DNA from 3 places in the Rhizobium binae genome. Region 2 is predicted to be linked to each of the others. Evidence: predicted binding sites of a transcription regulator. Region 2 holds the regulator's gene; each other region holds the start of a gene.
The links. The regulator LexA, encoded in region 2, represses DNA repair genes until DNA is damaged. The targets are predictions, from matches to a motif close to TGTTCNNNNTGTGTTCNG.
Positions count from the first base shown of each region.

Region 1: uvrA (excinuclease ABC subunit UvrA) is a predicted target of LexA. The motif match lies at 2,995-3,012, and genes of this name have one in related genera.
Region 3: recA (recombinase RecA) is a predicted target of LexA. The motif match lies at 6,696-6,713, and genes of this name have one in related genera.

Region 1 is NZ_CP071604.1:2,255,585-2,265,857, forward strand. Features, by position in the region: gene uvrA (excinuclease ABC subunit UvrA) at 1-2,872, opposite strand, end outside; gene J2J99_RS11085 (single-stranded DNA-binding protein) at 3,155-3,670, shown strand; gene J2J99_RS11090 (MarC family protein) at 3,773-4,420, opposite strand; gene gyrA (DNA gyrase subunit A) at 4,658-7,456, shown strand; gene J2J99_RS34475 (hypothetical protein) at 7,604-7,738, opposite strand; gene J2J99_RS11100 (hypothetical protein) at 7,775-7,930, opposite strand; gene J2J99_RS11105 (hypothetical protein) at 8,073-8,351, opposite strand; gene coaD (pantetheine-phosphate adenylyltransferase) at 8,442-8,936, shown strand; gene J2J99_RS11115 (peptidylprolyl isomerase) at 8,995-9,567, shown strand; gene J2J99_RS11120 (peptidylprolyl isomerase) at 9,596-10,105, shown strand; gene queA (tRNA preQ1(34) S-adenosylmethionine ribosyltransferase-isomerase QueA) at 10,178-10,273, shown strand, end outside.
Region 2 is NZ_CP071604.1:2,064,296-2,074,568, reverse strand. Features, by position in the region: gene J2J99_RS10125 (pyruvate dehydrogenase complex dihydrolipoamide acetyltransferase) at 1-339, opposite strand, end outside; gene J2J99_RS10120 (pyruvate dehydrogenase complex E1 component subunit beta) at 355-1,752, opposite strand; gene pdhA (pyruvate dehydrogenase (acetyl-transferring) E1 component subunit alpha) at 1,769-2,815, opposite strand; gene J2J99_RS10110 (FtsB family cell division protein) at 2,961-3,281, opposite strand; gene eno (phosphopyruvate hydratase) at 3,418-4,692, opposite strand; gene kdsA (3-deoxy-8-phosphooctulonate synthase) at 4,834-5,679, opposite strand; gene J2J99_RS10095 (VOC family protein) at 5,676-6,572, opposite strand; gene lexA (transcriptional repressor LexA) at 6,769-7,488, shown strand; gene J2J99_RS10085 (ComEC/Rec2 family competence protein) at 7,469-9,898, opposite strand; gene gltA (citrate synthase) at 10,188-10,273, shown strand, end outside.
Region 3 is NZ_CP071604.1:2,463,445-2,473,717, reverse strand. Features, by position in the region: gene J2J99_RS12140 (flagellar biosynthetic protein FliO) at 282-1,310, opposite strand; gene cckA (cell cycle histidine kinase CckA) at 1,609-4,212, shown strand; partial or broken gene J2J99_RS33985 (AAA family ATPase) at 4,247-4,474, shown strand; gene J2J99_RS12130 (pseudouridine-5'-phosphate glycosidase) at 4,639-5,565, opposite strand; gene J2J99_RS12125 (carbohydrate kinase family protein) at 5,655-6,599, opposite strand; gene recA (recombinase RecA) at 6,828-7,916, shown strand; gene alaS (alanine--tRNA ligase) at 8,069-10,273, shown strand, end outside.

The DNA.
Region 1 (10,273 bases), 190 kb from region 2:
TGAGGAACTGTCCGGTATAGGACCGCTTCTCCTTGACGATCGCCTCAGGCGTGCCGGTTGCGACGATCTCGCCGCCGCCATCGCCGCCCTCGGGGCCGAAATCGAGCACCCAGTCGGCCGTCTTGATGACTTCGAGATTGTGCTCGATCACCACAACCGAATTGCCCTGATTGACCAGCTCGTGCAGCATTTCGAGCAGCTTGGCGACGTCGTGGAAATGCAGTCCGGTCGTCGGTTCGTCGAGAATATAGAGCGTACGCCCGGTCGAGCGTTTCGACAGCTCCTTGGCAAGCTTGACGCGCTGCGCCTCGCCCCCGGAAAGCGTGTTGGCCTGCTGGCCGACCTTGATGTAACCGAGGCCGACATCCTTCAGCGATTGCAGCTTGTCGCGCACGGCCGGCACCGCCGCGAAGAAATCGACGCCTTCCTCCACCGTCATATCGAGCACGTCCGCGATCGACTTCTGTTTGAAGGTGACGTCGAGCGTCTCGCGATTGTAGCGTTTGCCGTGACAGACGTCGCAAGTGACGTAGACGTCGGGCAGGAAGTGCATCTCGATCTTGATGACGCCGTCGCCCTGGCAAGCTTCGCAGCGCCCGCCCTTGACGTTGAAGGAGAAGCGGCCCGGCTGATAGCCGCGCGCCTTGGCTTCCGGGAGGCCGGCGAACCAGTCGCGGATCGGCGTGAAGGCGCCGGTATAGGTCGCCGGGTTCGAGCGCGGCGTGCGGCCGATCGGCGACTGGTCGATGTCGATCACCTTGTCGATATGCTCGAAACCGTCGATACGGTCGTGGTCAGCCGGAATTTCGCGCGCACCCATGACGCGGCGTGCCGCCGATTTATACAGCGTCTCGATCAGGAAGGTGGACTTGCCGCCGCCGGAAACGCCGGTCACCGCCGTAAAGACGCCGAGCGGGATCGAGGCGGTGACGTTCTTCAGATTGTTGCCGCGCGCGCCGACGACCTTGATCTCGCGACCCTTCTTCGGCTTGCGGCGCTCGTCCGGAACCGGAACACCGAGTTCGCCCGAGAGATATTTGCCGGTCAGCGACTTCGGATTGTTCATGATATCCTGCGGCGTGCCATGGGCGATGACCTGGCCGCCATGGATACCGGCCGCGGGGCCGATGTCGACGACGTCATCGGCCGTCAGGATGGCATCCTCGTCATGCTCGACGACGATCACGGTATTGCCGATATCGCGCAGGTGCTTCAGCGTGTCGAGCAATCGGGCGTTGTCGCGCTGATGCAAGCCGATCGACGGCTCGTCGAGCACGTAAAGTACGCCCGTCAAGCCCGAGCCGATCTGCGAGGCGAGGCGGATGCGCTGGCTTTCGCCGCCCGACAGCGTGCCGGAATTACGCGACAGGCTGAGATATTCCAGGCCGACATCGTTGAGGAAGCGCAGCCGGTCGCGGATCTCCTTGAGAATGCGGACGGCGATCTCGTTCTGCTTGGCGTTGAAGGTCGCCGGCAGCGTTTCGAACCAGTCGCGGGCGACGCGGATCGACATCTCGGTCACTTCGCCGATATGCAGCCTGTTGATCTTCACCGCCAACGCTTCCGGCTTCAGCCGATAGCCGTTGCAGGAAGGGCAGGGGGCGGCCGACATGAAGCGCTCGATATCCTCGCGCGCCCAGGCGGAATCCGTCTCCTTCCAGCGGCGCTCGAGATTGGTGATGATGCCCTCGAAGTTCTTATGGGTCGTATAGGAACGGGCGCCGTCGGCGTAATGGAATTCGATTTTCTCGTCGGTACCGTTGAGGATCACATCCTTGGCCTCGTCGGAAAGATCGTTCCAGCGGGTGCCGAGCTTGAAGCCGTAATGCTTGCCGAGCGCTTCCAGCGTCTGATTATAATAGGGCGAGGTCGACTTGGCCCAGGGCGCGATCGCCCCGTCGCGCAGCGTCCGCTCGGGTTCGGGCACGATCAGGTCGGGGTCGATCTTCTGCTGGGCGCCCAGACCGTCGCAGGTCGGGCAGGCGCCGAAGGGGTTGTTGAACGAGAACAGGCGGGGCTCAATTTCCGGAATGGTAAAGCCCGAGACCGGGCAGGCGAATTTCTCCGAAAACAGCACGCGCTCATGCGTCTCGTTCAGCGACTTGTTGGCCGAGCCGCCGGCCGACGTTTCCTCCGGCGGCAGCGGCTTGTCGGCGAATTCGGCGACTGCCAGCCCGTCGGCCAGCTTCAGGCAGGTCTCCAGGCTGTCGGCCAGGCGCGCCGAGACATCGGAGCGCACGACGATGCGGTCGACGACGACGTCGATGTCGTGCTTGTATTTCTTGTCGAGAACAGGTGCCTCGGCGATTTCGTAGAACTGGCCGTCGACCTTGACACGCTGGAAGCCCTTCTTCATCAGCTCCGCCAGTTCCTTCTTGTATTCGCCCTTACGCCCGCGCACGAGTGGCGCGAGAATATAAAGACGGGTGCCTTCGCCGAAAGCGAGGATGCGGTCGACCATCTGGCTGACGGTCTGGCTCTCGATCGGCAGGCCGGTCGCCGGCGAATAGGGAACGCCGACGCGCGCAAAGAGCAGGCGCATATAGTCGTAGATCTCGGTGACGGTGCCGACCGTCGAGCGCGGGTTACGCGACGTGGTCTTCTGCTCGATCGAGATTGCAGGCGACAGCCCGTCGATCTGGTCGACATCGGGCTTCTGCATCATTTCGAGGAACTGCCGGGCATAGGCCGACAGGCTTTCGACATAACGCCGCTGGCCCTCGGCGTAGATCGTGTCGAAGGCGAGCGAGGATTTGCCCGAGCCCGAAAGACCGGTCATGACGATCAGCTTGTTGCGCGGCAGATCGAGATCGATGCTCTTTAAATTATGCTCGCGCGCGCCGCGGATGGAGATCGTCTTCAGTTCGCTCATCGTCTCTGCTTTGGTTTTCTGGATAACAGCCCTTATTTAGTGATGCCGGCGGGCGAGTCGAGGCTGAATATCCGGGAAGCTTCAAGGTTTTCGATTCTGTTGACAGGATCATACGGATAAACTAGAACAAATAAAGAACAAAATTCCTGATGAATGCATGCGGCTTTCTGATGGATAAACATGTGGATGAATGACCGTTTACGCGCATTGGCGGTCCGCGATGGTTTAAGATGCGCTGATCGATTAACGCCGCCCGGCAGGGCGGCAGGCAGGGTGAGAAGCATGGCTGGTAGCGTGAACAAGGTAATTCTGGTTGGAAACGTGGGTGCAGATCCCGAAATCCGCCGCACTCAGGATGGCCGGCCGATCGCCAATCTCCGTATCGCGACCTCGGAGACCTGGCGCGACCGCAATTCCGGCGAACGCCGCGAAAAGACCGAATGGCACACTGTCGTCGTCTTCAACGAAGGCCTCTGCAAGGTTGTCGAGCAATATGTGAAGAAGGGCGCCAAGCTCTATATCGAAGGCCAGCTGCAGACCCGCAAGTGGCAGGACCAGCAGGGCCAGGACCGTTATTCGACGGAAGTGGTGCTGCAGGGCTTTAATTCGACGCTGACCATGCTTGATGGACGCGGCGAGGGCGGCGGTGCGAGCCCCGGCTTCGGCGGCGGCCGCGGCGGCGGCAGCAACAATGATTACGGCGACGATTACGGCGCCCCGGCGCCGTCCTCATCGTCGAACCGCGGTGGTGGCGGCGGCAACTTCTCGCGCGATCTCGACGACGACATCCCGTTCTGATCGATCGCGGCTCCTGACTTTATAACCAGCTGAGAGCATGGTGTCCTGAACGGCACCATGCTCTCTCTGTTTTCCAGCTACGGTGCTTCCGCCGGCACCTTGTCAGTGCGGCGTCGCGCTGATCAGATTGAGCGCCGATTTTGCCCCGTCGACGACGAATTGCGCCGCGAGCGCGGCAAGGATGACACCGAGCAGCCGTGTCAGGATTGCCCGGCCGGTGACGCCAAGGAAACGGTCGAGCCGTTCGGCAACGAGCAGCATGAGGAAGGTCAGCAGCAGATTGGCGGCAAGGACGCCGATCAGCTGCAGCTTTCCGATCGAGGTCGCGAGCGTCCCGGCAAGCAGGATCGTCGCCGAAATCGCCCCAGGGCCGGCGATCAGCGGCAAGGCGAGGGGAAAGACGGCGACATTTTCGATATGATCCTTGGTGATCGCCACCTCGGTCGCCTTCTCCTTGCGGTCCTGCCGCTTCTCGAAGACCATTTCGAAGGCAATCCAGAAGAGCAGCAGCCCGCCGGCGATGCGGAAGGCGCCGATCGAGATGCCGAGTACGCCGAGCACGCCGGCGCCGAACAGCGCAAAGACCGCCAGGATGATGAAGGCGATGGTCGAACCGCGCAGCGCCACCTGCGTGCGCTGGGCTCTGCTCATGCCGGTTGTCAACCCCAGGAACAACGGCGCCAGCCCTGGGGGATCGATGGTGACGAGAAGCGTCGTGAAGGCGTTGATCAATTGGTCGGCGCTTGCCATCGTCTCTCCGAAAGCCCATATGGGTGCGTGATTTACTGCGATTGTGAAGCGGGGATTTGGATTTGGCAAATGTGCCGCGGCGGCCCGCGACGGATTTGTCCGGTCCGGCCGCACAACTCCCGTGCTTTACCCTTTTTCGGCCGCAAAAGCCTGTTCAAAACGCGCTCGGAAATTGGCGCGGGAACAGGCTTTCCGCTATAAATCTTCAAGTGATTCTAGAAGAGATCGTGATCTGTTTTGACTGAGCAAACACCCCCCGGCGGCGGGAAGCTCCCGCCAGGCATCGAGCCCATCTCCATCATGGAGGAAATGCAGCGGTCGTATCTCGATTACGCCATGAGCGTCATCGTCAGCCGCGCGTTGCCCGACGTGCGCGACGGTCTGAAGCCCGTGCACCGGCGCATCCTCTACGGCATGTCCGAGCTCGGCATCGACTGGAACAAGAAATACGTCAAATGCGCCCGCGTCACCGGCGATGTGATGGGTAAATACCATCCGCACGGCAATGCCGCGATCTATGATGCGCTCGCCCGCATGGCGCAGCCCTGGTCGCTGCGGCTGCCGCTGATCGACGGTCAGGGGAATTTCGGCTCCGTCGACGGCGATCCGCCGGCGGCCGAACGTTACACCGAATGCCGCCTCGAAAAGGCCGCCCATTCGCTGCTCGACGATCTCGACAAGGAAACCGTCGACTTCCGCGACAACTATGACGGCACGCTCTCCGAGCCGGTCGTGGTTCCGGCGAAATTCCCGAACCTGCTCGTCAACGGCGCTGGCGGCATCGCCGTCGGCATGGCGACCAACATTCCGCCGCATAACCTGTCGGAAGTCATCAACGGCTGCATCGCGCTGATCGACGATCCGGCGATCGAACTGCCGGAATTGATGCAGATCATTCCCGGTCCCGATTTCCCGACGGGCGCCAAGATCCTCGGCCGCGCCGGCATCCGCTCGGCCTATGAGACCGGCCGCGGTTCCGTCATCATGCGCGGGGTCGCCACCATCGAGCCGATGCGCGGCGACCGCGAACAGATCATCATCACCGAAATTCCCTATCAGGTGAACAAGGCGACGATGATCGAGAAGATGGCCGAACTCGTGCGTGAAAAGCGTATCGAGGGCATTTCGGATCTGCGCGACGAATCCGACCGCCAGGGCTATCGCGTCGTCATCGAATTGAAGCGCGACGCCAATGCCGAGGTCATCCTCAATCAGCTCTATCGTTATACGCCGCTGCAGACCTCCTTCGGCTGCAACATGGTGGCGCTGAACGGCGGCAAGCCGGAACAGCTGACCCTGCTCGACATGTTGCGGGCCTTCGTCTCTTTCCGCGAGGAGGTCGTTAGCCGGAGAACGAAATTCCTGCTGCGTAAGGCGCGCGAGCGTGCCCACGTCTTGGTCGGCCTCGCGATTGCCGTCGCCAACATCGACGAAGTCATCCGTGTCATCCGCCAGGCGCCCGATCCGCAGTCGGCCCGCGAAGAGCTGATGACTCGCCGCTGGCCGGCGGAAGATGTCGAAAGCCTGATCCGTCTGATCGACGATCCGCGCCATCGCATCAACGAGGACATGACGTACAATCTGTCGGAGGAGCAGGCTCGCGCCATCCTCGAGTTGCGTCTTGCCCGCCTCACGGCCCTTGGTCGTGACGAAATCGGCGATGAACTCAATAAGATAGGCGAGGAAATCCGGGATTATCTCGATATTCTTTCCTCGCGCGTCCGTATCCAGACCATCGTCAAGGATGAACTCACCGCCGTGCGCGACGAGTTCGGTACACCACGCCGCACCGAGATCGTCGATGGCGGCCTCGAAATGGACGATGAGGATCTCATCGCCCGCGAGGACATGGTCGTCACCGTCTCGCATCTCGGTTATATCAAGCGCGTGCCGCTGACCACCTACCGCGCCCAGCGCCGTGGCGGCAAGGGCCGCTCCGGCATGACCACCCGTGACGAGGATTTCGTTAGCCGGCTATTCGTGGTCAATACCCATACGCCGGTTCTGTTCTTCTCCTCGCGCGGCATCGTCTACAAGGAGAAGGTCTGGCGCCTGCCGATCGGCACGCCGACCTCGCGCGGCAAGGCGTTGATCAACATGCTGCCGCTCGAGCCCGGCGAGCGCATTACCACCATCCTGCCCTTGCCCGAGGACGAGGCGAGCTGGGACAATCTCGACGTCATGTTCTCGACGACGCGCGGCACGGTTCGCCGCAACAAGCTGTCGGATTTCGTCCAGGTCAACCGCAACGGCAAGATCGCCATGAAGCTCGAAGAAGAGGGCGACGAAATCCTCTCCGTCGAGACCTGCACGGAACGTGACGACGTGCTGCTGACCACCGCGCTCGGCCAGTGCATCCGCTTCTCCGTCGACGACGTTCGCGTCTTCGCCGGCCGCAACTCGATCGGCGTGCGCGGCATCAATCTCGGCGAGGGCGATCGCATCATTTCGATGACGATCGTCGGCCATGTCGATGCCGAGCCGTGGGAACGTGCCGCCTATCTGAAGCGCTCCGCCGCCGAACGTCGCGCGACGGGTGTCGATGAAGAGGATATCGCGCTCGTCGGCGAGGAAGTCACCGAGGAGGGACAGCTTTCCGATGAGCGTTATGAGGAGCTGAAGGCACGCGAGCAGTTCGTGCTCACCGTCTCCGAGAAGGGCTTCGGCAAGCGCTCGTCGTCTTACGATTTCCGTATCTCCGGTCGCGGCGGCAAGGGCATCCGCGCCACCGACACGTCGAAGACCGGCGAGATCGGCGAACTGGTTGCGGCCTTCCCAGTTGATGACGGCGATCAGATCATGCTGGTTTCGGATGGCGGCCAGCTGATCCGTGTGCCGGTCGGCGGCATCCGCATCGCCAGCCGCGCCACCAAGGGCGTCACCATCTTCTCGACGGCCAAGGACGAGAAGGTCGTTTCGGTCGAGTGCATCAGCGAGCCGGAAGAAGACGAGACCGAAGAGGCCGTCGAGACCGCCGAAGGCGCTCCTGTTGTTGAGGAAGGTTCAGCGGGCGAAACGCCGGTTGCCGAAGAATGATCAAGAGAAAGGGCGGCTTCGGGCCGCCCTTTCTTTTCGGGCTCAGCCTGCTTTGTCCCCAAGAAAAAAGCCGGACGCTGGGTGCGTCCGGCCTTGAATGACCCGAGGCGGCGGAAGGTTGCCGCTCTTGGTGGGGAAGGGAAAATGTCAGAATGCGCTATGTTTTTCGTTCAACGCTTTCACCTCTTCGCCTTCGCGCCGGATCGCTGAAATAGTCGAGGCCACGGACACGATGAACATGACGCTGATGAGCGCGGTGAGCACTGTCAAGATCGTGAACATAGGCATTCCTTTCCTGGGGAGTTGCGTTCTCGCCCCTCAGTACTGGCCCAGTACGGCCGTGCGGGCCGAAGCATAGGGACCATAAACCTTGGAGGTATCGACCTTCTGATCATAGAGAGCGACAGTTGCAGTTAGCATGCCCGTGACCATTACCATCCAGAGCACGTTAATCATCGTAATCTTGCCGGGCATCTTCAGTCCTTCCTGCCGCGATAATCGCATCTATGTGTCGGTTGAATGAACGCATCCGTTCAAAAATGGTTCCGCCGGATGTTGAGGCGGTGTTTAGCAATGCCGATCTGAAGCCTCCTTGAATGTCTCGTTCATCTGGCGTTCAGATTCGGCGCCTGCTTTTTTCGCGCAGCCGGCCTTGGGCGCGCACGATGGCTGCATGTTCGGGAAGCTCCGGCCGCACCCAGCTGAGCTCGTAACGGTCGGCGAAGAAGCCATAGGCGAATTCGGCGGCGAGAGAGAAAAGGACGGCAAGCGCAACGAGCACGATCAGCATGGACATGGTCTTTCGGGGAGCGCCGGATGCCGGAATGGCATCGGCTGCCTTGATGATCCGAGTTGAGCAGGTCCTGTCTGAAACAGCCTTGAATGGTATGTTCATTCGCCGTTCAGCCGTGGGAAACGGCGGGGCAAATCACTTGCGGCAAGGCGGTATCCGTGACAAAAGGCGTCAAACCAACGGCCGAGCCAGATGACGACAGCTTTTTATCCCGGGTCCTTCGACCCGATCACCAATGGACATGTGGATGTTCTGGTCCAGGCCCTGAACTGCGCCGAAAAGGTGATCGTCGCGATCGGCATCCATCCCGGCAAGGCGCCGCTGTTTTCGTTCGACGAGAGAGCCGAGCTGATCCGCCTTTCCCTGGCGCAAGCGCTGCCCGGCAAGACCGGTGACATCACTGTCGTCGCCTTCGACAATCTGGTCGTCGATGCCGCCCGTGCCCATGGAGCAACGCTTTTGATCCGCGGCCTTCGCGATGGTACCGACCTCGATTACGAAATGCAGATGGCTGGCATGAACAGGGCGATGGCGCCCGACATCCAGACCATCTTTTTGCCGGCGGGCACGGCTTCGCGGCCCATTACCGCCACATTGGTCCGCCAGATCGCCGCCATGGGCGGCGATGTCAGTGCTTTCGTGCCGGCCGCCGTCTTGCAAGCCCTCACATCCAAGCGTCCAAACTAGCAAGTTAAAAGTCTAGCAAACGCAAAGACCAGGCGGAACCCGCCGCAACGGAGCCCATATGAAACTCTTTTATCTCGCATTTGCCGGCGTGCTGTATCTGGCCTCATTCGCGGGGGATGCCTTCGCCGAGGCGGCCGATCACTATCTCACCATCCAGCTGAAGAATGGCCCTGTCGTCATCCAGTTGATGCCTGATGTCGCGCCGAAGCACGTCGCCCAGATCGAGGCGCTGGCCAAGAAGGGCGAATACGACAACGTCGCCTTCCACCGCGTCATCGAGGGCTTCATGGCCCAGACCGGCGACGTCAAATACGGCAACATGGAAAAAGGCTTTGATGCCAGCCTTGCCGGCACCGGCTCCTCCGACATGCCTGATATTCCGGCTGAGTTCTCCAAGACCCCGTTCGTGCGCGGCACGGTTGGCATGGCCCGCTCGCAGGATCCGAATTCCGCCAATTCGCAGTTCTTCATCATGTTTGCCGACGGTTCTTTCCTGAACGGCCAGTATACTGTCGTCGGCAAGGTCGTTTCCGGCATGGAAAATGTCGACAAGATCAAGCGTGGCGAAGGCCAGAACGGCGAAGTCAAAAATCCTGACCGGATGATCAAGGTCACCCTGGGCAAGAAGTAAGTTACAAGAGAAACAAGAGGAGAAGACAATGGCCGAGATCAAGGATCCCGAAAACACCATCATTCTGGAAACCACCAAGGGCAAGGTTGTCATTCAGCTGCTGCCGCAGGTCGCTCCGGAGCACGTTGCCCGCATCAAGGAACTCACCCGCGAGAAGGCCTATGACGGCGTGGTTTTCCACCGCGTCATTCAGGATTTCATGGCCCAGACGGGCGATGTCGAATATGGCAAGAAGGGTTCTGAAACCTTCAATCCAGGCCGGGCCGGCATGGGCGGCTCCTCCAAGCCGGACCTGAAGGCTGAATTCTCCGCGACCTCGCATGTTCGCGGCACCTGCTCGATGGCCCGTTCGCAGAACCCGAACTCGGCCAACTCGCAGTTCTTCATCTGCTTCACCGACGCGCCGTGGCTGAACAAGCAATATTCCGTCTGGGGCCAGGTGATCGAAGGCATGGACAATGTCGACAAGATCAAGCGCGGCGAACCGGTTTCCGATCCGGATTCGATCGTCTCGATGCGGGTTGCCGCCGACGTCTGATTGTGATTTCTGCTGGAACCCGCCCTTGCGCGAAAGCGCGGGGCGGGTTTCGCTTTGCCTGGAAGTACCACGATGCGCGTAGACCTTTTCGATTTCGACCTGCCGGATGAACGCATTGCGCTGCGGCCCGCCGAGCCGCGCGACAGCGCGCGCCTGCTGGTCGTCGAT
Region 2 (10,273 bases):
CTTCACCGGCGCAGCCTCGGCCTTCGGCGCCGGCGCGGCTTCAGCCTTTGCAGGAGCAGCGGAAGCCGCGCCGCTCGCCGCAGCAGCGACATCCTCGCCATCGGCCGCGAGAACGGCGATCAGGGCGTTCACCTTGACGCCTTCGGTGCCGGCGGCAACAACGAGCTTGGCAACCGTGCCTTCATCGACGGCTTCGACTTCCATCGTCGCCTTGTCGGTCTCGATCTCGGCGATCACATCGCCAGACTTGACCTTGTCGCCTTCCTTGACCAGCCACTTGGCCAGATTGCCTTCTTCCATGGTCGGAGAGAGGGCGGGCATCGTGATATTGATCGGCATCGAGATACCCTCCCCTTATTTGTAGCAAACAGCCTTCACCGCATCGACGACTTCGCCGACGTTCGGAAGCGCCAGCTTTTCGAGATTGGCGGCGTAAGGCATCGGCACGTCCTTGCCCGCAATCGTCAGGATCGGCGCATCGAGATAGTCGAAGGCCTGCTGCATGACGCGGGTGGCGATTTCGGTGCCGACGGATGACTGCGGATAACCTTCCTCGACGGTGACCAGGCGGCCGGTCTTCTTGACCGATTCGATGACCGTCGGAAGATCCATCGGACGGATGGTGCGAAGGTCGATCAGTTCGACGTCAATGCCGATCTTTTCGAGTTCGGCAACCGCCTTCGTCGCATAGGTCATGCCGATGCCGAAGGAGACGACCGTGGCGTCCTTGCCCTGACGATGGATGCGGGCCTTGCCGATCGGCAGAACGAAATTATCGAGCTTCGGCACGTCGAAGTGCTGGCCGTAGAGAATTTCGTTTTCGAGGAAGATCACCGGGTTCGGATCGCGGATCGCCGCTTTCAGCAGGCCCTTTGCGTCGGACGCCGTGTAGGGCATGACGACCTTCAGGCCGGGGATCGCGCTGTACCAGGCTGCATAATCCTGGCTGTGCTGGGCGCCGACGCGGGCGGCGGCACCGTTGGGGCCGCGGAAGACGATCGGAGCGCCCATCTGGCCGCCGGACATATAGAGCGTCTTGGCAGCCGAGTTGATGATGTGGTCGATCGCCTGCATGGCGAAGTTGAAGGTCATGAATTCGACGATCGGGCGAAGGCCGGCCATGGCGGCGCCGACGCCGACACCGGCGAAGCCGTGTTCGGTGATCGGCGTATCGATGACGCGGCGGGGGCCGAATTCCTGCAGCAGGCCTTGAGTGACCTTGTAGGCGCCCTGATATTCGGCGACTTCCTCGCCCATGACGAAGACGTCGTCACTGGCGCGCATTTCTTCGGCCATGGCGTCGCGGAGCGCCTCGCGCACCGTCATCGACACCATTTCGGTGCCGGCCGGGATTTCCGGATCGTTCGGAATGACGGCCTTGGGCTCGGCGGGAACGGGAGCAGCAGCCGAACCGGAATTTGTCGGCTTTTCCTCTTGAGCAACCTGCGGAGCGGCGACCGGAGCCGGCTGAGCAGCAGCAGGAGCGGCGGAAATCGCGTCGGCCGATTCGCCGTCCTGCAACAGCACGGCGATCTTGGTGTTGACCTTGACGCCTTCGGTGCCGGCATCGACGAGCAGCTTGCCGATGATGCCTTCGTCGACGGCTTCGACTTCCATCGTCGCCTTGTCGGTTTCGATTTCGGCAATCACGTCGCCGGAGGTGACCTTGTCACCTTCCTGCTTCAGCCATTTGGACAGCGTGCCTTCTTCCATCGTCGGAGAGAGGGCGGGCATGAGGATATCGATAGGCATGGGTTCCCTCCCCCGATTAGAGCAGAATGTCGGTGTAGAGCTCGGATGCATCCGGCTCCGGGTCGGCCTGGGCAAAATCGGCGCTGTCGGCGACGATATCGCGGACATCCTTGTCGATCGCCTTCAGATCGTCTTCGGAGGCCCAGCCCTTTTCGATGAGGCGCGCCTTGACCTGCTCGATCGGATCCTGCTCGGAGCGCATCTTCTGCACTTCTTCCTTCGTGCGGTACTTCGCCGGGTCGGACATCGAGTGGCCGCGGTAGCGGTAGGTCAGCATTTCCAGGATGATCGGGCCCTTGCCGGAGCGACAATGTTCGAGCGCCTCATCGGCCGCCGCCTTGACGGCGCGCACGTCCATGCCGTCGACCTGGATGCCGGGGATGCCGAAGCCGGAGCCGCGCAGCGAGTAGTTCGACTGAGCGGTGGCGCGGGCCGTCGACGTGCCCATGGCGTAGCGGTTGTTCTCGACGATATAGACGATCGGCAGCTTCCAGAGAGCGGCCATGTTGAAGCTCTCGTAGACCTGGCCCTGGTTAGCGGCACCGTCGCCGAAATAGGCGATCGCGACATTGCCATTGCCGCGGTAATGATTGGCGAAGGCGAGACCGGTTCCGAGCGAGACCTGGGCACCGACGATGCCATGACCGCCGTAGAAATGCTTCTCTTTCGAGAACATATGCATCGAGCCGCCCTTCCCGTGGGAATAGCCGCTGCGGCGCCCGGTCAGCTCCGCCATGACGCCGCGCGCTTCCATGCCCGTTGCCAGCATGTGGCCGTGGTCACGATAGGCGGTAATGACCTGGTCGCCTTCCTTCTGCGCCATCTGCATGCCGACGACGACAGCTTCCTGACCGATGTAGAGATGGCAAAAGCCGCCGATGAAGCCCATGCCGTAAAGCTGACCGGCCTTCTCCTCGAAGCGGCGGATCAGAAGCATCTCGCGATAGGCCTTGAGTTCCTCATCCCGATCGAAGTCGGCTACCGGGCCTCCATTCGATGATTTGGCTGCTGGTTTTGCTGCAGTTTTGCGGCTGGAAACGGTCGCGGTCTTTCGCGGCGCCATTCAACCCTCCCTATGGGTTTGTCGTTTCTCGATGGCGCGTACCATAGGGAAGAAATATGACCACAGCAATGCCATAATTGCATGGCTAGTATTCGGCACTAAACCGTTGGAAATACGTCATAAATTCCAATTAACCGAATTTGGGTTAATTGGAATAATGGTTGAATATGACGATCTCGTCCGCGCGCGACATATTCAGCTGATAGCGCGCCTTTTCGTCCAGCATATCCTTGTCGAGCGAGCCGTCACTGAGGAGCGCGACCTGACTTTCCAGATGTTCGCGCTTCGCCTTCAAAACCGCAAGCTCTTTTTCGCGCGCGACGCGCTGACGCTCGAACGTCTCCGTCGCCCGCAAGCCGTAATCGCCATGGATGCAATGATAGCCGAAATAGGAAAGGAAGGCGACCGTCATGGCCGGAATGACGAAGCGGCCAAGCTTTCTCTTTTTATGATGCCTTGTCCACATACACGTATGCTCTTGAACGCATTACCAATTCGTTCAGCATAATGCGCAGAGATTAACCGTTCGTTGACCGTAAAAATCAGGCAATAAAAAACCCGCGCCGGGAGGGCGCGGGTTAAGCCATTGACATCAAATTCGATCAGCCGCGGATGATCGAGCGGCCGGCATACTGGGCCTGGGGCCCGAGGCCTTCCTCGATGCGGATCAGCTGGTTGTACTTCGCGAGACGGTCGGAACGCGACAGCGAGCCGGTCTTGATCTGGCCGCAGTTGGTGGCAACCGCGAGATCGGCGATGGTCGAATCCTCGGTTTCGCCGGAGCGGTGGGACATGACGGCGGTGTAGGCGGCCTTATGCGCCGTATTGACCGCATCGAGCGTTTCCGTCAGCGAGCCGATCTGGTTGACCTTGACCAGGATCGAGTTGGCGACACCCATGCGGATGCCGTCGCGAAGACGGGCGGAGTTGGTGACGAAGAGATCGTCGCCGACGAGCTGAATGTTCTTGCCGGCCAGATCGGTCAACGCCTTCCAGCCGTCCCAGTCGTCTTCGGCCATACCGTCTTCGATCGAGATGATCGGGTACTTGGCGGCCAGCTCGGCCAGATATTCGGCCATGGCGCCCGATTCGAGCGTGCGACCTTCACCTTCGAGTACGTATTTGCCGTCCTTGAAGAATTCCGTCGAGGCGCAGTCGAGGCCGAGGTAGATGTCCTCACCCGGTTTGTAGCCGGCTTTCTCAACCGACTTGACGATGAAGTCGAGGGCCTCTGAAGCGCTCTTCAGGCCCGGTGCGAAACCGCCTTCGTCACCGACATTGGTGTTGTGGCCCTGGGCTGCAAGCTCCTTGCGCAGCGTATGGAAGACTTCCGAACCCATGCGAACGGCTTCGGCGATTGTATCGGCGCCGACCGGCAGGATCATGAATTCCTGGAAGTCGATCGGATTGTCGGCGTGCGCGCCGCCGTTGATTATGTTCATCATCGGCACCGGCAGCAGGCTGGCCGAAGCGCCGCCGACATAACGGTAGAGCGGCAGGCCGGAGGCCTGGGCGGCCGCCTTAGCGACGGCCAGCGACACGCCGAGAATGGCGTTGGCGCCGAGACGCGACTTGTTCGGCGTTCCGTCCAGTTCGATCATGATGTTGTCGATCTGGATCTGGTTTTCGGCGTCGATACCGCCGATAGCGTCGAAGATCTCGGTGTTGGCCGCCTCGACCGCCTTCTCGACGCCCTTGCCGAGGTAGCGCTTGCCGCCGTCGCGCAGCTCGACCGCCTCATGAGCGCCCGTCGAAGCGCCCGAGGGAACGGCCGCGCGGCCCATGCTGCCGTCTTCGAGATAGACATCGACTTCGACGGTGGGGTTGCCACGGCTATCGAGAATCTCGCGGGCGATGATATCGGTGATTGCAGTCATGGGTTCTTCCTGCTCGGTGGGTGATCAATCGTTCGAAGCCTGTCATAATCGAAGGCGTGCAAATTACAAAGCCGCAATTTCCAGCCTTCGAACCGGCGTTCCGACGTGGCCTAAACCACCATCATGTCAACCTGTTGAACGTCAGGCCTTGGCGACCGCATCAAACGCAAGTAATTTCTCAAGCAGCCGCGGCATGTCCTTGAGATAGACCATGTTCGGGCCGTCGGACGGTGCGTTGTCAGGGTCTTGGTGGGTTTCGAGGAACACGCCGGCAATGCCTGTCGCCACGGCTGCGCGCGCCAGCGTCTCGACGAATTCGCGCTGACCGCCCGAGGATTCGCCCTGCCCGCCCGGCTGGGCGACGGAATGGGTCGCATCGAAAATGACGGGCGCGCCCATCGCCGCCATGATCGGCAGCGAGCGCATGTCGGAAACCAGCGTATTGTAGCCGAAGGAGGCGCCGCGCTCGCATAGCAGCACGTTCGGATTACCGCTGGCATTGAGCTTCTTCAGGACGTTCTTCATATCCCAGGGGGCGAGGAACTGCCCCTTCTTGACGTTGACGACGCGGCCGGTCCGGGCGGCGGCGATCAGAAGGTCCGTCTGCCGGCAGAGGAAGGCGGGAATTTGCAGAACGTCGATCACCTCCGCCACCTCGGCGCATTGCTCGGCGGTGTGGACGTCGGTCAGGACGGGAAAGCCGAATTCCCTCTTCAGGTCGGCGAAGACCTCCATGCCTTTTTCAAGCCCGATGCCGCGCTCGGCCGAAAGCGAAGTGCGGTTCGCCTTGTCGAAGGAACTCTTGTAGACGAGGCCGATGCCGAGCTTTGCGCAGAGCTCCTTCAGCGTGCCGGCGACCATGAACGCGTGATCACGGCTCTCCATCTGGCAGGGGCCGGCAATCAGCGACAGGCGGCCGGTATTGGAAAAGGTGACCTGGCCTTCGCCTTCGCCGATCTTGACCTCGGAATTGGTATCAGTGCTCATCGTGTTTCCTCGAAGGCAAAAAGCGCGCCCTGCCCGGGCGTGGGCTTCACCAGAATGCGATTGTTCTTGCGTGTATATGTCACTCCGTTAGCAGCCAAATGCGCTTCTGTCACGGCAAGATCGGTGACGGTGAAGAGGATTGCCTGGCCGCGCAGGCCACGATCGGCGGCGGAAACGGCAAGCTCGAAATAGGCCTCTAGCCCTTCCGGCGTCATCAGGCTGATCTTGGCATTCGAGGCTGCGATCTTCATGCCGAAACCAGTTTTCTCCACCGCCGTTTGCCCGACCGCAAGACCGACGAAGGCGGCAAACGCAGCCGGCTCCGGCGTACAAAGCGCGATCTCGGAAATGCCGGTCACGCCGTTGGCATGTGTCTCCAGCGCGGCGCGATCGGCGGGGAAGGCATTGATGCGCTGACAGGTGAATAGGAAGAAGTCGGGCGCGCGCAGATCTCCTGAAAAGGCCAGTTTGAAATTGCCGACGCTTTCCGAACCGTCCGGCATCCGTATCGGCCTGCTGAACTGCAACATCTCGCCGGCACTCGCACCGTTGCCGAAGAATCGCCGATGATCGAGGCCGGCATCTTCGGTGCGGAAGGCCAGCGCCGAAAGTCCCTCCTCGCCGCAGCGGAAGCGGAAGGCGCGATTGCGGGCGATGAAGACATTCCCCTGGCGGGCCGCTATCTCGCTTTCCTCGACGCTCGCCACCCCCAGCGGCTCGATGTAGGTCTTGTCGGCGAAAAAGACGCAGGCATTTTCCGTTCCGAACGGATGGCGCGCATCGGCGGCGACGGTGAAGCCGAGCTTGCCGAGCCTTTCGCGCGCCAGGTCGATATTGACGACGGGCAGCACGACATGATCCAGCGGGTGCGGCTTGGCGGAATGTGCGATCATGAGATCCCTCCTGACACGCCAAGAGATGTGCGACAGCACCACCCCCAATGCAAGACGTGTGTGCCGATCCGGCAAATGAAAATAAAAATCTCGACGAGTTGGCGTGAATTTTTACGGAAATTTAGCTACTTGCGGAACACATATGGAACATATAGTGTCTGTTCTGGATTTGTTTCAATCACGGGGTCTGACGTCGATGCTCACGCGCAAACAACAGGAGCTTCTCCTTTTCATTCATGAGCGCATGAAGGAATCCGGCGTTCCTCCCTCTTTCGACGAGATGAAGGACGCCCTGGATCTCGCCTCGAAATCCGGCATTCATCGCTTGATCACGGCGCTCGAGGAACGCGGTTTCATTCGCCGCCTACCGAACCGGGCCCGGGCGCTGGAGGTGATCAAGCTGCCGGAGGCCTATAGCCCCAGCCTTCAGCCGCGCCGCGGGTTTTCCCCGAGTGTTATCGAAGGCAGCCTCGGCAAGCCCCAGCCGGTCGCCGCCCCCGCTGCCGCAAGGCCGATCGCCGACAACGGCAACTCCGTCTCCGTGCCGGTCATGGGCCGGATCGCCGCCGGTGTTCCGATCTCGGCAATCCAGAACAATACACACGACATCGTCGTTCCCGCGGATATGCTCGGTTCGGGCGAACATTACGCGCTGGAGGTCAAGGGCGATTCGATGATCGACGCCGGGATCTTCGACGGCGACACGGTGATCATCCGCAATGGCAGCACCGCAAGTCCCGGCGATATCGTCGTTGCGCTCGTCGACGACGAGGAAGCGACGCTGAAGCGCTTTCGCCGCAAGGGTGCCTCGATCGCGCTCGAAGCCGCCAACCCGGCTTATGAGACTCGTATCTTCGGGCCCGACCGGGTCAAGGTGCAGGGCAAGCTGGTCGGCCTCATTCGCCGTTATCACTGACAGCAGACGGGCCGGATTCGGCGAAACCGCCTTTGCGCCAATCATAGGCGCGATGGCGCATCCATGGACGTGACCAGGCATCGAATGCGGTTGCGATCTCGAGTCCCGTCTGCACAAAGCGCAATTCAATGGAACCGGTCCTGCGCAGCGTCTCGCCGGTGAAGAGTGTCGCACCGGAGCGGCAACGGTCGAAACGCAGGCGCACCGCGGTCACGACGATCTCGCCGGCGTCGCAGGCCGGGCCGAGATAGGCGGCATTGTCGATGACCGCGACGACATGGCCATTGCCGAGCCTGGCTATGCACCAGGCTTTCTTGACGCAGGAAAACCGATTTGCCTCACCGCCAGCTGCTGCGGCCACCATTGCCGTCCTCGCTTCATTCTGCTGGTCGCCGGAAAGCCTGAGGCGGCGGTCCTCACCCTGGGGCGGAATGGCAGGGCCATCCAGCATCTTCGGCGGCTGGTGCGTCGGCGACACCAGCGCTCTCTGCCACTGGTCGAAGATGAAGTCCGGCGGGTTTTCGCGGTTAGAAGCCATTGCCGTCGACGCGACGAGCGCGACTAGACCACCATCTTCGGAAATCACCAGATCCGGCGGCCGGGACCCCGGCAGAGTGAGCAGGATGAGCGTTGCGACAGCGAGGATCGATGTGCCGGCATGGCGCAACCGGGTGCGGAGCAGCATCAGCAGCAGAAAGCCTGCCACAGCCATGATGAAATACCAGCCGGGCAAGCGGCCGAAACCGATATCGCCACCCCAGCCGGACACCGTCTTGGCGACTGCAATCACCAGATCGAGGCCAAAGCCGACCACCGTCCAGAGCGGAGCGTCCAGACCGAACGGCATGAGCAACATGGCCAGCAACCCGGCCGGCATGACGATGAAGGAGATGATCGGCATCGTCGCAAGGTTTGCCGGCAGGCCATAAGCGGTCAGGCGATGAAAATGCTCGATCGAAAACAGCGCCGTGGAGAAGCCGCCGATCAGCGAAGTCAGGAAGATGCCGCCGAAGAAACCGGCGACGGCCGCGACCGGCCGCAGGAACGGCAGCTTCGGCAACGGGCTTTCCCGGACGCGCCGGTCCTTCCACAGCTGATAGCCCGATACCAGTGCCAAAGTCGCAGCAAAGGACATCTGGAAGCTCGGACCCAGGACCTCGGAGGGTGAAATGGTGATGATGACGAGCGCCGAGAGCACGACATTGCGCAGGCTGATCGACGGCCGATCGAAGAAGACGGCAATCAGCATGATCGCCATCATGATGAAAGCGCGTTCGGCCGAAACCCCGAATCCTGAGATCAGGAAGTAGGCGGTGACGGCGATGAGTGCGCCGGCGGCGGCGATCTTCTTTGTCGGATAGGCTTGGGCGACACCGGGAAAGAGGCTGAGCAGCATCCGGAAGCCGACGAAGAAGATGCCGGCCGACAGCGCCATGTTGAGGCCTGAGATCGCCACGATATGAGCAAGGCCGGACTGGCGCAGCGCCTCCGTCGTTTCCTTCGAGATGGCGCGCCGCTCGTCAGTCACCAGAGCGGCGGCAAAAGCGCCTGTGTCACCGGGCAGAATAGAGCGTATGCGATCGCCGATGCCGCTGCGCAACCGGTAAAGCCATTCGAGCAGAGCTTCGGGCGTCGATGTCGCAGCTTGCGGGCCCGCGGGCAAATCGACTTTCTCCGGAGCACCGTAGAAGAAGCCGTTGGCGCCGATGCCATCGAAATAGGCACCGAAGGAGAAGTCGTTGAGGCCAGGAAGCGCCGGCCCTGCCGGCGGCGTCAACCGCGCGCGGCCGGTGATGATGTCACCGATCTCGAAAGGCGCATCGGCACCGCGCGCGATCACGGTGATGCGCCGCGGCGGCCGCTTCACCTCTGGCGCCTCGGTGCCGGTGACGGCAAGAATATAGCGCCACCGCCCGCGATCATCGCCTTCGCGCCGCTCGACGCGGCCGGTCACCGTTGTCGTCACGGATGAATCGAGGATGACCGTCGAGGCCCGCCAGCTTTCGAACTGCGCGCAGAGCATGCCGCATGCGACCAGGGAAAGCGCCAGAAGCGTTGCCCGCAAGGCCGGCCGGCTGCGGCCGGCGACAAGCCCCGCAAGCATCGACACCGACAGGCAGAGCAACGATGGAACGAGAGGAACATCCGTTGCAGCAAGAAACCAGAACGCCGCGCCGGCGCCGAGGAAGACCGGCGAGAACAGGAGCAGGCGGCCGTGATCGAACTCCTCGCTCAGCATCCGGCCGCCGGCACGCAGCGATTGTCCCATTGCCGCCGGCAGCCGGTGGCGCACCGACATCGCGGACTGGGTTCTTGACGGCCGCATTGCCGCGGCAGGGGCAGGACCTTCCGCGGGATCGGCAAGACCGACGCCTTGTGGCCGCAATTCGACTGTCGTCAATTCCTGCATGCGCCGCCCGAAGTCACCTTGCCCAGGCACCAGAATGCAACCTTCGGGCAATTCCGGCAAGCATAATCGATTGAAATGCGAGAGAAAATCGCAAATGCGAAATGTCAGTCGAATCATCGGTTTCCGCTATGCGTGCGGCTCATCGCTGCAGTGCCTAAAAGGTGATGCCGCAATGCACAAAATGCCGTCACGGTAACTTGGCATTAGCCTCGCGATCATATAGCTATCGGTGAGGACGCTTAACCCCTATGGCGCTTTTGTGGCGCCACCGACATTTCGGAGGATCAGCATGACGGATCAAAGCGCAACAATAAAAATCGGTGACAAATCGGTCGACCTCGCGGTCAAAAGCGGCACGATCGGTCCAAGCGTCAT
Region 3 (10,273 bases), 400 kb from region 2:
AATGCCAAACCGGTCTCTCGCCACCACCCGATGAACATGGTCGCATGCCGCCAGCGTCTTGCTGTGCGGCAGTACGGGGTGAAACTGGAGTGAGACCGGCATTTACTTAGGCAAAGTGTAACCTCAATGCACCAGAGCTCTTCACGTCGATGATAACAAATGATCGACGCAGTGGGGAGGCCCGAAGAACTCCCGGAACGAGAAGCCGCCGCATTGGGGCATTTCTGCAACTTCATGATGAAGTGACCAATGCGGGCAACCGAGCTTCCGCGGTGCAACGATCACTTGTCGCGATTGACGCTCATTTCACCGAAAATGCGGGCAACTTCCTTCTGCAGTTCCGTGTCTGCGCCGGTGATCGGGGCAAGTTCGGGATCGCGGCGCGGCAGGTTGGCGGGCTGCGGCGCGGCCGGGCGCGGGGTCTGGTTTGCCGGAGCCGGCACGATGCGCTCGGCCGTCAGATTGTTTGCCATCTCCTGTTCCAGCACCCGCTGGAAATCATGGCGACTCGCCGCTGCCGATTGCGCAGCCGCTTCGTCCTCGGACGTCGCGGGCGCGGTGCGCGGCGCCGGCCTGTCGGGGGCGGAGACCTCGGGATCGATGCGCTGCTGCGGCAGGACCCGCTGGCGGGCGGCGTCAAGGATTTCGGCAGCACTCGCCGTATCGTGATACGGTGCGGGCTGTGCGACCCGGGGGGCAACCGGTTGTTCCGGCAGGCGCGGCTGGAGCGGAGCGGGACGCGGAGAATGATCGCGTTCGGCCGACAGCGGAGCCGCCGCGGGCTCCGCCGGAAGCGGGCTGGTGGCCACCGGCGGCGGCGCGGCTGGCTGGACCGGCGGTTCGGGGCGAGGACGCGGTACCAGCGCGGCTGGGGCCGCGAAGGCGGGTTCGGCGGCCGGCTCGCTGAGGGCGGCAACCGGCGGACGGCTTACGGAAACGGGCGGTGTTTCGGGGCGCGGGACTTTTGCTGGCCGCTCAGCGGCCGGCTCGGGCCGTCTGACGCTTTCGGACTGTTCGGGCGCTTCGGCCAGGATCCGGCTTTCGATGACGATGTCGGTCGGACCGCCGATCATGATCAGATGTTCGACGTCGTCACGGCGCACCAGCACCAGCCGGCGGCGGGTATCGACGGCCGCTGCATCCAGCACCTGCAGGCGGGGCTGACGGTTGCGGCCGCCACGTATGAAGGGCGAGGGGGCGCGGCTTCGGATCAGCCAGAGCGCCAGAATGAGCAGGAGAAGCGCCAAGCCGACGCCACCGGCCGCAAGCAGGAAACGGCTGCCGTAAGCTGCGACAAGATCATCGAACATAGTCACTCACTCCATTTCGCATTCGGCACATATTGACGACTTTTCCGTTCCTTAAACAAGGGCCGAAGGTCCTGTCCAGTGACGCACAAAGGCGATTTCCTATTGTGCCGGAAGTCGGCTGCCGCCTTGTGCGCGGGCGGCGGCTTCCGGGGCAGATGGCACTCTAGCCTGTGAATTCAAGCAGTCTTGCCGGTGACCGGTGTTTTTGCCGGCGTGGCAAATTGCTAAGAAGGAAAGAGTGCCTGATTCCTGCTTCGTGTTCGTGCTATGAAATGGGAAGGGCTTATGCGAGGAATACATGACGAAACCGCGTCAGGCCGACGACTATAACGCACCGCTTGTGGATCGTGGGGGGCGTTCTGGCACGGTTTTGCGGATTCTCCTATTGGCGCTCGTGCTGATTGCGGCAGCCGGTGCCTTCGTCGTCTTCAAAAGATCACTCGACAACGAGATGGTGCTCGGCGGCCTCGGCGTGCTCGCCATGGTCGGGATATTCTTCCTGGTCTCTTCGGTTATCGGCTTCATCGAGGTGATGCCGCAGCACCAGTCCGACAGTCTGGCGCGCGCCTTTCTCAACAGCCACCCGGACGGGACGCTGATCACCGACGACAAGGGCCGCATCATCTATGCGAACGCTGCCTACGGCGCGCTGACCGGGGCGCGCAAGGCGACCGAAGTGCAGACGCTCGAAACGCTGCTATCGCGCCATCGCGAGTCCAACGAAGCGCTCTACCGGCTGGTCAACGGTCTGCGCGAGGGCAAGGAGGGGCGCGAGGAATTCCGTCTTCTGCGCGCCGTCGGCCCCGGCTCCAACAGCTCGGGCGCGCATTGGTATCGGCTGAAGGCGCGGCTGCTGCATCAGGAGGACAATGGCGGCAAACCGCTGCAGATCTGGCAGATCACCGATATCACCGCCGAACGCGACGATCAGGAGCGATTTTTCAAGGAACTGCAGAACGCGATCGACTATCTCGATCACGCACCTGCCGGCTTCTTCTCCGCCGGCCGGAAGGGCGAAATCTTCTACCTGAATGCAACGCTTGCCGAATGGCTGGGCCTCGACCTGACCAAGTTCCTGCCGGGCTCGATGTCGATCGGCGACCTCGTGGCCGGCGAAGGGCTGGCCCTGATCCAGTCGGTGCAGGCCGAACCCGGCCTGAAGAAGACCGTGACTCTCGATCTCGACCTGCGCAAGACCAACGGCCAGAGCCTGCCAGTGCAGATCATCCACAGCGTCACCTCGATGCGCGACGGCGCGCCCGGCGAAAGCAGGACGATCGTGCTGGCGCGCGAAAAGAGCAGCGAGGGCGGCCAGTCCGCTTCGGCCGCCGCCATGCGCTTCACTCGCTTCTTCAACAATACGCCGATGGCGATCGCCTCGGTTGATGGCGACGGGCGCATTCTGCGCACCAATGCGCCGTTCCTGAAGCTGTTTTCCGGCGTCGTGTCGCGCGACGATCTCGAGAAGTCGCCCTCTCTCGAAACCATCGTGCAAGAGAGCGATCGGCCGCAGCTGGCCGCGGCGCTGGCGGCGGCCAAGGACCGGCAGGGTGACATTGCTCCGCTCGATACCCGCACGGCGACCGACGAGGCGCGCTATTTCCGCTTCTATGTCAATGCTGTCATCGACCAGAGCGACGAGGCGCCGGAGGAGGCGGCGATCGTCTATGCTGTCGAGGTGACCGAGCAGAAGGCGCTTGAAGCGCAGATGGCGCAGACGCAGAAGATGAACGCTGTCGGAACGCTTGCCGGCGGCATCGCGCACGACTTCAACAATGTGCTGACGGCGATCCTGCTGTCGTCCGACCATCTGCTGCTGCAGGCACGTCCTTCCGATGCGAGCTTCGCCGACCTAATGGAGATCAAGCGCAACGCCAACCGCGCCGCGGTGCTGGTGCGCCAGTTGCTTGCCTTCTCGCGCAAGCAGACGATGCGCCCGTCGGTGCTGAACCTGACGGATGTGGTCGGCGACCTGCGCATGCTGGTCGACCGGCTGCTCTCCGGCACCAACGTCAAACTCGATGTGCAATATGGCCGGGATCTCTGGCCCGTCAAAACCGACCTGTCGCAATTCGAGCAGGTGCTGATCAATCTTTGCGTCAATGCGCGCGATGCGATGCCCGATGGCGGCACGCTGACGCTGCGAACCCGGAATCTGACGGCTGCCGAAGTGTCTGCCTTCAACTATTCCTATATGCCTGCCGAGGACATGGTGCTGGTCGAGGTCACCGATACCGGCACCGGCATCGCGCCTGACATCATGGACAAGATCTTCGAGCCCTTCTTCACCACCAAGGATGTCGGCAAAGGCACCGGGCTTGGCCTTGCCATGGTCTACGGCATCGTCAAGCAGTCGGGCGGTTACATCCAGCCGGAATCCGAAGTCGGCAAGGGCACGACCTTCCGCGTCTTCCTGCCGCGCCATATCCCCGAGCCGGCGGTTGCCGCCGAAGCCGGGGCGATCGACAGCGCCATTGCCGCAGTCGGCGCGCCCACCGAGGCCCCCGCCGCGCAGCAGCCCGAGGACCTGACAGGCTCTGCCGTCGTCCTTCTCGTCGAAGACGAGGAGGCGGTGCGCCGCGGCGGCAAGCGGATGCTGGAAACGCGCGGCTACACCGTCCATGAGGCGGGATCGGGCGTTGAGGCGCTGAGCATCATGGAAGAGCTTGAGGGCAAGGTCGACATCGTCGTTTCCGACGTCGTCATGCCTGAAATGGACGGCCCGACGTTGCTGCGTGAGCTGCGCAAGAACTATCCCGACCTGAAGTTCATCTTCGTCTCCGGCTACGCCGAGGACGCCTTTGCCCGCAACCTGCCGCCGGATGCGAAATTCGGGTTCCTGCCGAAGCCGTTTTCGCTGAAACAGCTGGCTGTGGTCGTGAAGGAGACGCTGGATAGTTAGCAGCTCCGCTGTGAATCCCACCTGAACGCGACGCTGCTGGAACGAAGCTCGCGCGGTTGGCGCCCGGGTCGTCTTCCTCGACGTTCCCTTCGCCGAGCTTTGCGATCGAGTCTCCCGGCGAAACGCCGAGCGTCCAGTCGGCGCGTTCGACATCTCGCCGCCGGACCTGCTTGGGTGTTCGAAGCTGTTCGAGCCGCCAACCGCTGGGGAGTTGGCGCTTTACGATCGGCCAACCCAGCCGGCCATCACCGCCTTTACGTGACGCGCGACCCCTCTGGCCTGCCAGCCAACTCCCCACAGATGGCGGAGCGGGAGGAGCAAGCCTCTTGTGGATCTCCAGATTTGTGGAGATGGCCGGCAGGCCAGAGGGGTGCCTCACGGCAGTACAATTGTTGCGCGGGACGGGCCGGCGAAGCCGCTAATCGCTTATGACCCGAGCGCCACCGCAATCTCTGCCGCCAGCCGCGCATTGTTCTCGACAAGCGCGATATTCGTTTTCAGGCTCTGGCCGTCCGTGAGGTCGAAAATCGTCGAGAGCAGATAGGGTGTTACCGCCTTGCCGGTCACTTCGTCGCGTTCGGCGCTGTCCAGGGCCCGCTCGATGTAGATCTCCATCTCCTCGCGCGGGATCTCGTCGGCTTCCGGCACCGGATTGGCGATCAGCATGCCGCCGTCGATGCCGAGCTGTTCGCGCGTCGCCTGGAAATTGGCAATGGCCGCCGGGCTGTTCAGCGACAGCGGGCTGCGAAGCCCCGAGGAACGCGACCAGAAAGCCGGGAATTCTTCGCTCTCATAGGTGACGACAGGCACGCCGCGGGTTTCCAGCACTTCCAGCGTCTTCGGAATGTCGAGGATCGCCTTGGCGCCGGCGCAGACGACGATGACACCGGTGCGGGCCAGTTCCTCGAGATCGGCCGAGATATCGAAGGTTTCCTCGGCGCCGCGGTGCACGCCGCCGATGCCGCCCGTCGCAAAGACGCGGATGCCGGCGCGCGCCGCAGCGATCATCGTCGCCGCGACCGTGGTGGCGCCGGTGCGGCGTTCGGCGATCGCAAAGGCGAGATCGGCGCGCGATACCTTCATCACGTCGGTCGCCTTGGCGAGCTGCTCCAGTTCGGCTGCCTCGAGACCGACATGCAGCGTGCCGTGAATGACGGCGATCGTTGCCGGCACCGCACCCTGTTCGCGAATGATGGTCTCGACGCTGCGGGCCATCTCGATATTGCCGGGATAGGGCATGCCGTGGGTGATGATGGTCGATTCCAGCGCCACCAGCGGTGCGCCGCGCTGCTTGGCGTTGGCGACCTCCTTGGAATAGGCAATCGGCAGAAGAGGGGAGGTGGGCTGGGTCATGATCTTTGTCCTGTCGTCGATAGAACGTGATGCCGAATGTGTCAGCGGTTTGCCGACGGCATCATGCTCAATTGTTTCATTTGGTCGCTTCAATGCAGAATTCTGATTTCGGGAACAAGGGCAAGCGCCTCATTCAGCAGATCCGGGGTCAGATTTTCGTTGACGGCATGCAGCGACTGCACGGTCAGCGCTGCTGCCGCGGTGCCGTAGCGGATGGCTTGCTCGAGCGGCAGGCCATGCATCAAGGCAGCGAGCGTGCCGGCGGCAAGGGAATCGCCGGCGCCGGTGACATCGGCGAGAGTCTCGGCGATCGGCGGCTGCAGCGCCACCGCGCGGCCGCCGCAAAGCGCGACGAGTTCGCGTCGGCCGCGGGTGACGACGGCGCTCCTGATGCCGATCTCGTTCAGCAGCGGCGGCCAGCCGCCGGCGTCGTCCGGCCGTTCACCGGCAAGGGCGGCGGCTTCGGCCTCGTTCAGGAACAGGTAGTCGATATCCCCGATGCAGGGTTTCAGCCTGACGACCTTAGCCGGCGAAATGGCGATCGCCGCAACCGGTTTGCCCAGCGATCGCGCCTTGGCGACGATTGCCGCGATCGTCTCTTCCGGCAGATTGGCGTCGAAAAGGATGAAATCATGCGCGGCGAAAGCCTCGCGCACCCAGCGGATGGAGAGGCGCCGCGGCACGAAGAAGCGGTAGAGATCCATATCGGCAAGAGCGATCACGAGGTTGCCGTCCTTTTCGATGATCGCGGTGTAGCTCGGTGACTTGCGGTCGAGGAAAACGAACGGCCGGTCGTCGATGCCGGCGAAATCGGCAGCTTCGCCGACCATCTCGCCAATGGGATCTCCGCCGCGCGGCGAAATCATCGTCACCTGAAAACCGAGCCTTGCAAGGTTGCGCGCCGCATTGAAGCCGCCGCCGCCCGGCTCCTCGAACCAGGTGCCGGGATTGCTGGCGCCCGGTGCCGTTTCTCCGGAAATGCGGCCGCGCCGGTCGATATGGGCGCCGCCGAGAACAAGAATCTTTTTCTCCATTTCAATCGCCTTCCGATGCCAGAAGCGCGAATCGAGACGGTGCCAGCTGGCGCGACAAACCCGGCGGATCTCGCCTAAGCCGTTGCTTTGCATCGATAAAACAAATATAGAACACGGGCTGTTTTACCTTTTTCTTTCAATCGTTTGATCGCCTATTGCGGGGCTAGAACAAATAGGGTACAAACTCGACATTGCTTGGGCGGCTTCAATAACCTAAAGGTGGATCAGATGTCTCAGAATTCATTGCGGCTGGTAGAGGACAAATCGGTGGACAAAAGCAAGGCGCTTGAAGCGGCACTCTCACAGATTGAGCGGTCGTTCGGCAAGGGCTCGATCATGAAACTCGGCTCCAACGAGAACGTCATCGAAATCGAGACGATTTCGACGGGTTCGCTTGGGCTCGATATCGCGCTTGGCGTCGGTGGTCTGCCGAAGGGCCGCATCATCGAAATTTACGGGCCGGAAAGCTCGGGTAAAACGACGCTTGCGCTGCAGACCATCGCTGAATCGCAGAAGAAGGGCGGCATCTGCGCCTTTGTCGATGCCGAACATGCGCTCGATCCCGTCTATGCCCGCAAGCTGGGCGTCGATCTCCAGAACCTTCTGATCTCCCAGCCCGATACAGGCGAGCAGGCGCTTGAGATTACCGATACGCTGGTGCGCTCCGGCGCCGTCGACGTTCTGGTCGTCGACTCGGTTGCTGCACTGACGCCGCGCGCCGAAATCGAGGGCGAAATGGGCGACAGCCTTCCCGGCCTTCAGGCGCGCCTGATGAGCCAGGCGCTGCGCAAGCTGACCGCCTCGATCTCCAAGTCGAATACCATGGTGATCTTCATCAACCAGATCCGCATGAAGATCGGCGTCATGTTCGGTTCGCCGGAAACGACGACGGGCGGCAATGCGCTGAAATTCTATGCTTCCGTGCGCCTCGACATCCGCCGCATTGGTTCGGTCAAGGAGCGCGAAGAGGTGATCGGCAACCAGACCCGCGTCAAGGTCGTCAAGAACAAGATGGCGCCGCCCTTCAAGCAGGTCGAATTCGACATTATGTATGGTGAAGGCGTGTCGAAGACCGGCGAACTCGTCGATCTCGGCGTCAAGGCTGGTATCGTCGAAAAGTCCGGCGCCTGGTTCTCCTATAATAGCCAGCGTCTCGGCCAAGGCCGCGAAAACGCCAAGACCTTTCTGCGCGACAATCCGGATCTCGCCCGTGAGATCGAGCTGGCGTTGCGCCAGAATGCCGGTCTCATCGCCGACCGTTTCCTGCAGAACGGCGGACCGGATGCAGACGACGGCGATGCCGCCGCGGATTTGTAATTTCCGCTTTTGAACGCATCGACCATTCAACCGGCCGCATTCCTGATGAGAATGCGGCCGGTTTCGTTTGTCGGCTGGACAGTGGCGGAGGCGAACGTTAAAAGCCGATGGATTTGTATTTATCTGCCTCCGGCAGCATTGAAGGGCATAGAATGAGCGGCGTGAACGATATCCGGTCGACCTTCCTCGACTATTTCCAGAAGAACGGCCACGAGATCGTTCCGTCGAGCCCGCTCGTGCCGCGCAACGACCCGACGCTGATGTTCACCAATGCCGGCATGGTGCAGTTCAAGAACGTCTTCACCGGCCTGGAAAAGCGTCCTTATTCCACTGCGACGACCTCGCAGAAATGCGTGCGCGCCGGCGGAAAGCATAACGATCTCGACAATGTCGGCTATACCGCGCGCCACCTGACTTTCTTCGAAATGCTCGGCAACTTCTCATTTGGCGACTATTTCAAGGAGAATGCGATCGAGCTTGCCTGGAAGCTCGTGACCGAAGGTTTCGACCTGCCGAAGCATCGCCTGCTGGTAACCGTCTATTCGGAAGACGAGGAGGCAGCAACGCTGTGGAAGAAGATTGCCGGTTTTTCCGACGATAAGATCATCCGCATCCCGACTTCCGACAATTTCTGGCAGATGGGCGATACCGGTCCGTGCGGTCCATGCTCTGAAATCTTCATCGACCAGGGCGAGAACGTCTGGGGCGGCCCTCCCGGTTCGCCGGAGGAAGACGGCGACCGGTTCCTGGAGTTCTGGAATCTCGTCTTCATGCAGTTCGAACAGATCGAGCCCGGCGTTCGCAATCCGCTACCGCGTCCGTCGATCGACACCGGCATGGGCCTTGAGCGCATGGCCTGCATTCTCCAGGGCGTACAGAGCGTCTTCGACACGGATTTGTTCCGCACGCTGACCGGCGCCATCGAAGATGCCGTCGGCGTCAAGGCCGAGGGCAATGCCAGCCATCGCGTCATCGCCGATCACCTGCGCTCTTCGGCCTTCCTGATCGCCGACGGCGTCCTGCCTTCGAACGAAGGCCGCGGTTATGTGCTGCGCCGTATCATGCGCCGCGCCATGCGCCATGCTCAGCTTCTCGGCGCCAAGGAGCCACTGATCTGCAAGCTGCTGCCGACGCTGGTGCAGCAGATGGGCCGGGCCTATCCGGAGCTTGTGCGTGCCGAAGCGCTGATCTCCGAGACGCTGAAGCTCGAGGAAAACCGATTCCGCAAGACGCTGGAGCGCGGCCTGTCGCTTCTGTCCGATGCGACTGCCGACCTTTCCAAGGGCGACATGCTGGATGGCGAGACGGCTTTCAAGCTCTACGATACCTACGGCTTCCCGCTCGACCTGACGCAGGATGCGCTGCGTGCCCGTGAAATCGGTGTCGACATCTCCGGCTTCACCGACGCGATGCAGCGCCAGAAAGCCGAAGCCCGGTCGCATTGGGCCGGTTCCGGCGAGAAGGCGACCGAAACCGTCTGGTTCGAGCTCAGGGAAAAGCATGGCGCAACCGAGTTCCTCGGTTACGACACTGAAGCAGCCGAAGGGGTGGTGCAGGCAATCGTCAAGGACGGCGCTGTCGCCGAAGGAGCCAAGGCTGGCGACAAGGTGCAGATCGTCGTCAACCAGACGCCGTTCTACGGCGAATCCGGTGGCCAGGTGGGCGATACCGGCGTCATATCGTCCGATCACGGAAAGATCGAGATATCCGACACGCAGAAGAAGGGCGAAGGCCTCTTCGTGCATTCCGGAACCGTGGTCGAAGGCGCAATCAACGCCGGCGACGCCGTTGCCTTGATGGTCGATCATGCCCGCCGTTCGCGCCTGCGCGCCAACCACTCGGCAACCCATTTACTGCATGAAGCGCTGCGCGAGGTGCTCGGTACGCATGTTGCCCAGAAGGGGTCGCTGGTCGCGCCGGAGCGCCTGCGTTTCGACGTTTCGCATCCGAAGCCGATGACGGCCGAAGAGTTGAAGATCGTCGAAGAGATGGCAAACGAGATCGTGCTGCAGAATGCGCCGGTCACGACCCGCCTGATGAGTGTCGACGACGCCATTGCGGAAGGCGCCATGGCGCTGTTCGGCGAGAAATACGGCGATGAGGTGCGGGTCGTCTCGATGGGCACGGGCCTTCGTGGCGCCAAGAGCAACAAGCCTTACTCGGTCGAGCTTTGCGGCGGCACGCATGTGTCGGCGACCGGCCAGATCGGCCTTGTCCGCATCCTCGGTGAGAGCGCCGTCGGCGCCGGCGTTCGCCGTCTCGAAGCGGTGACCGGCGAATCGGCGCGCGAATATCTCGCCGAGCAGGATGATCGCGTAAAGACGCTCGCCGCCTCGCTGAAAGTTCAGCCGTCGGAG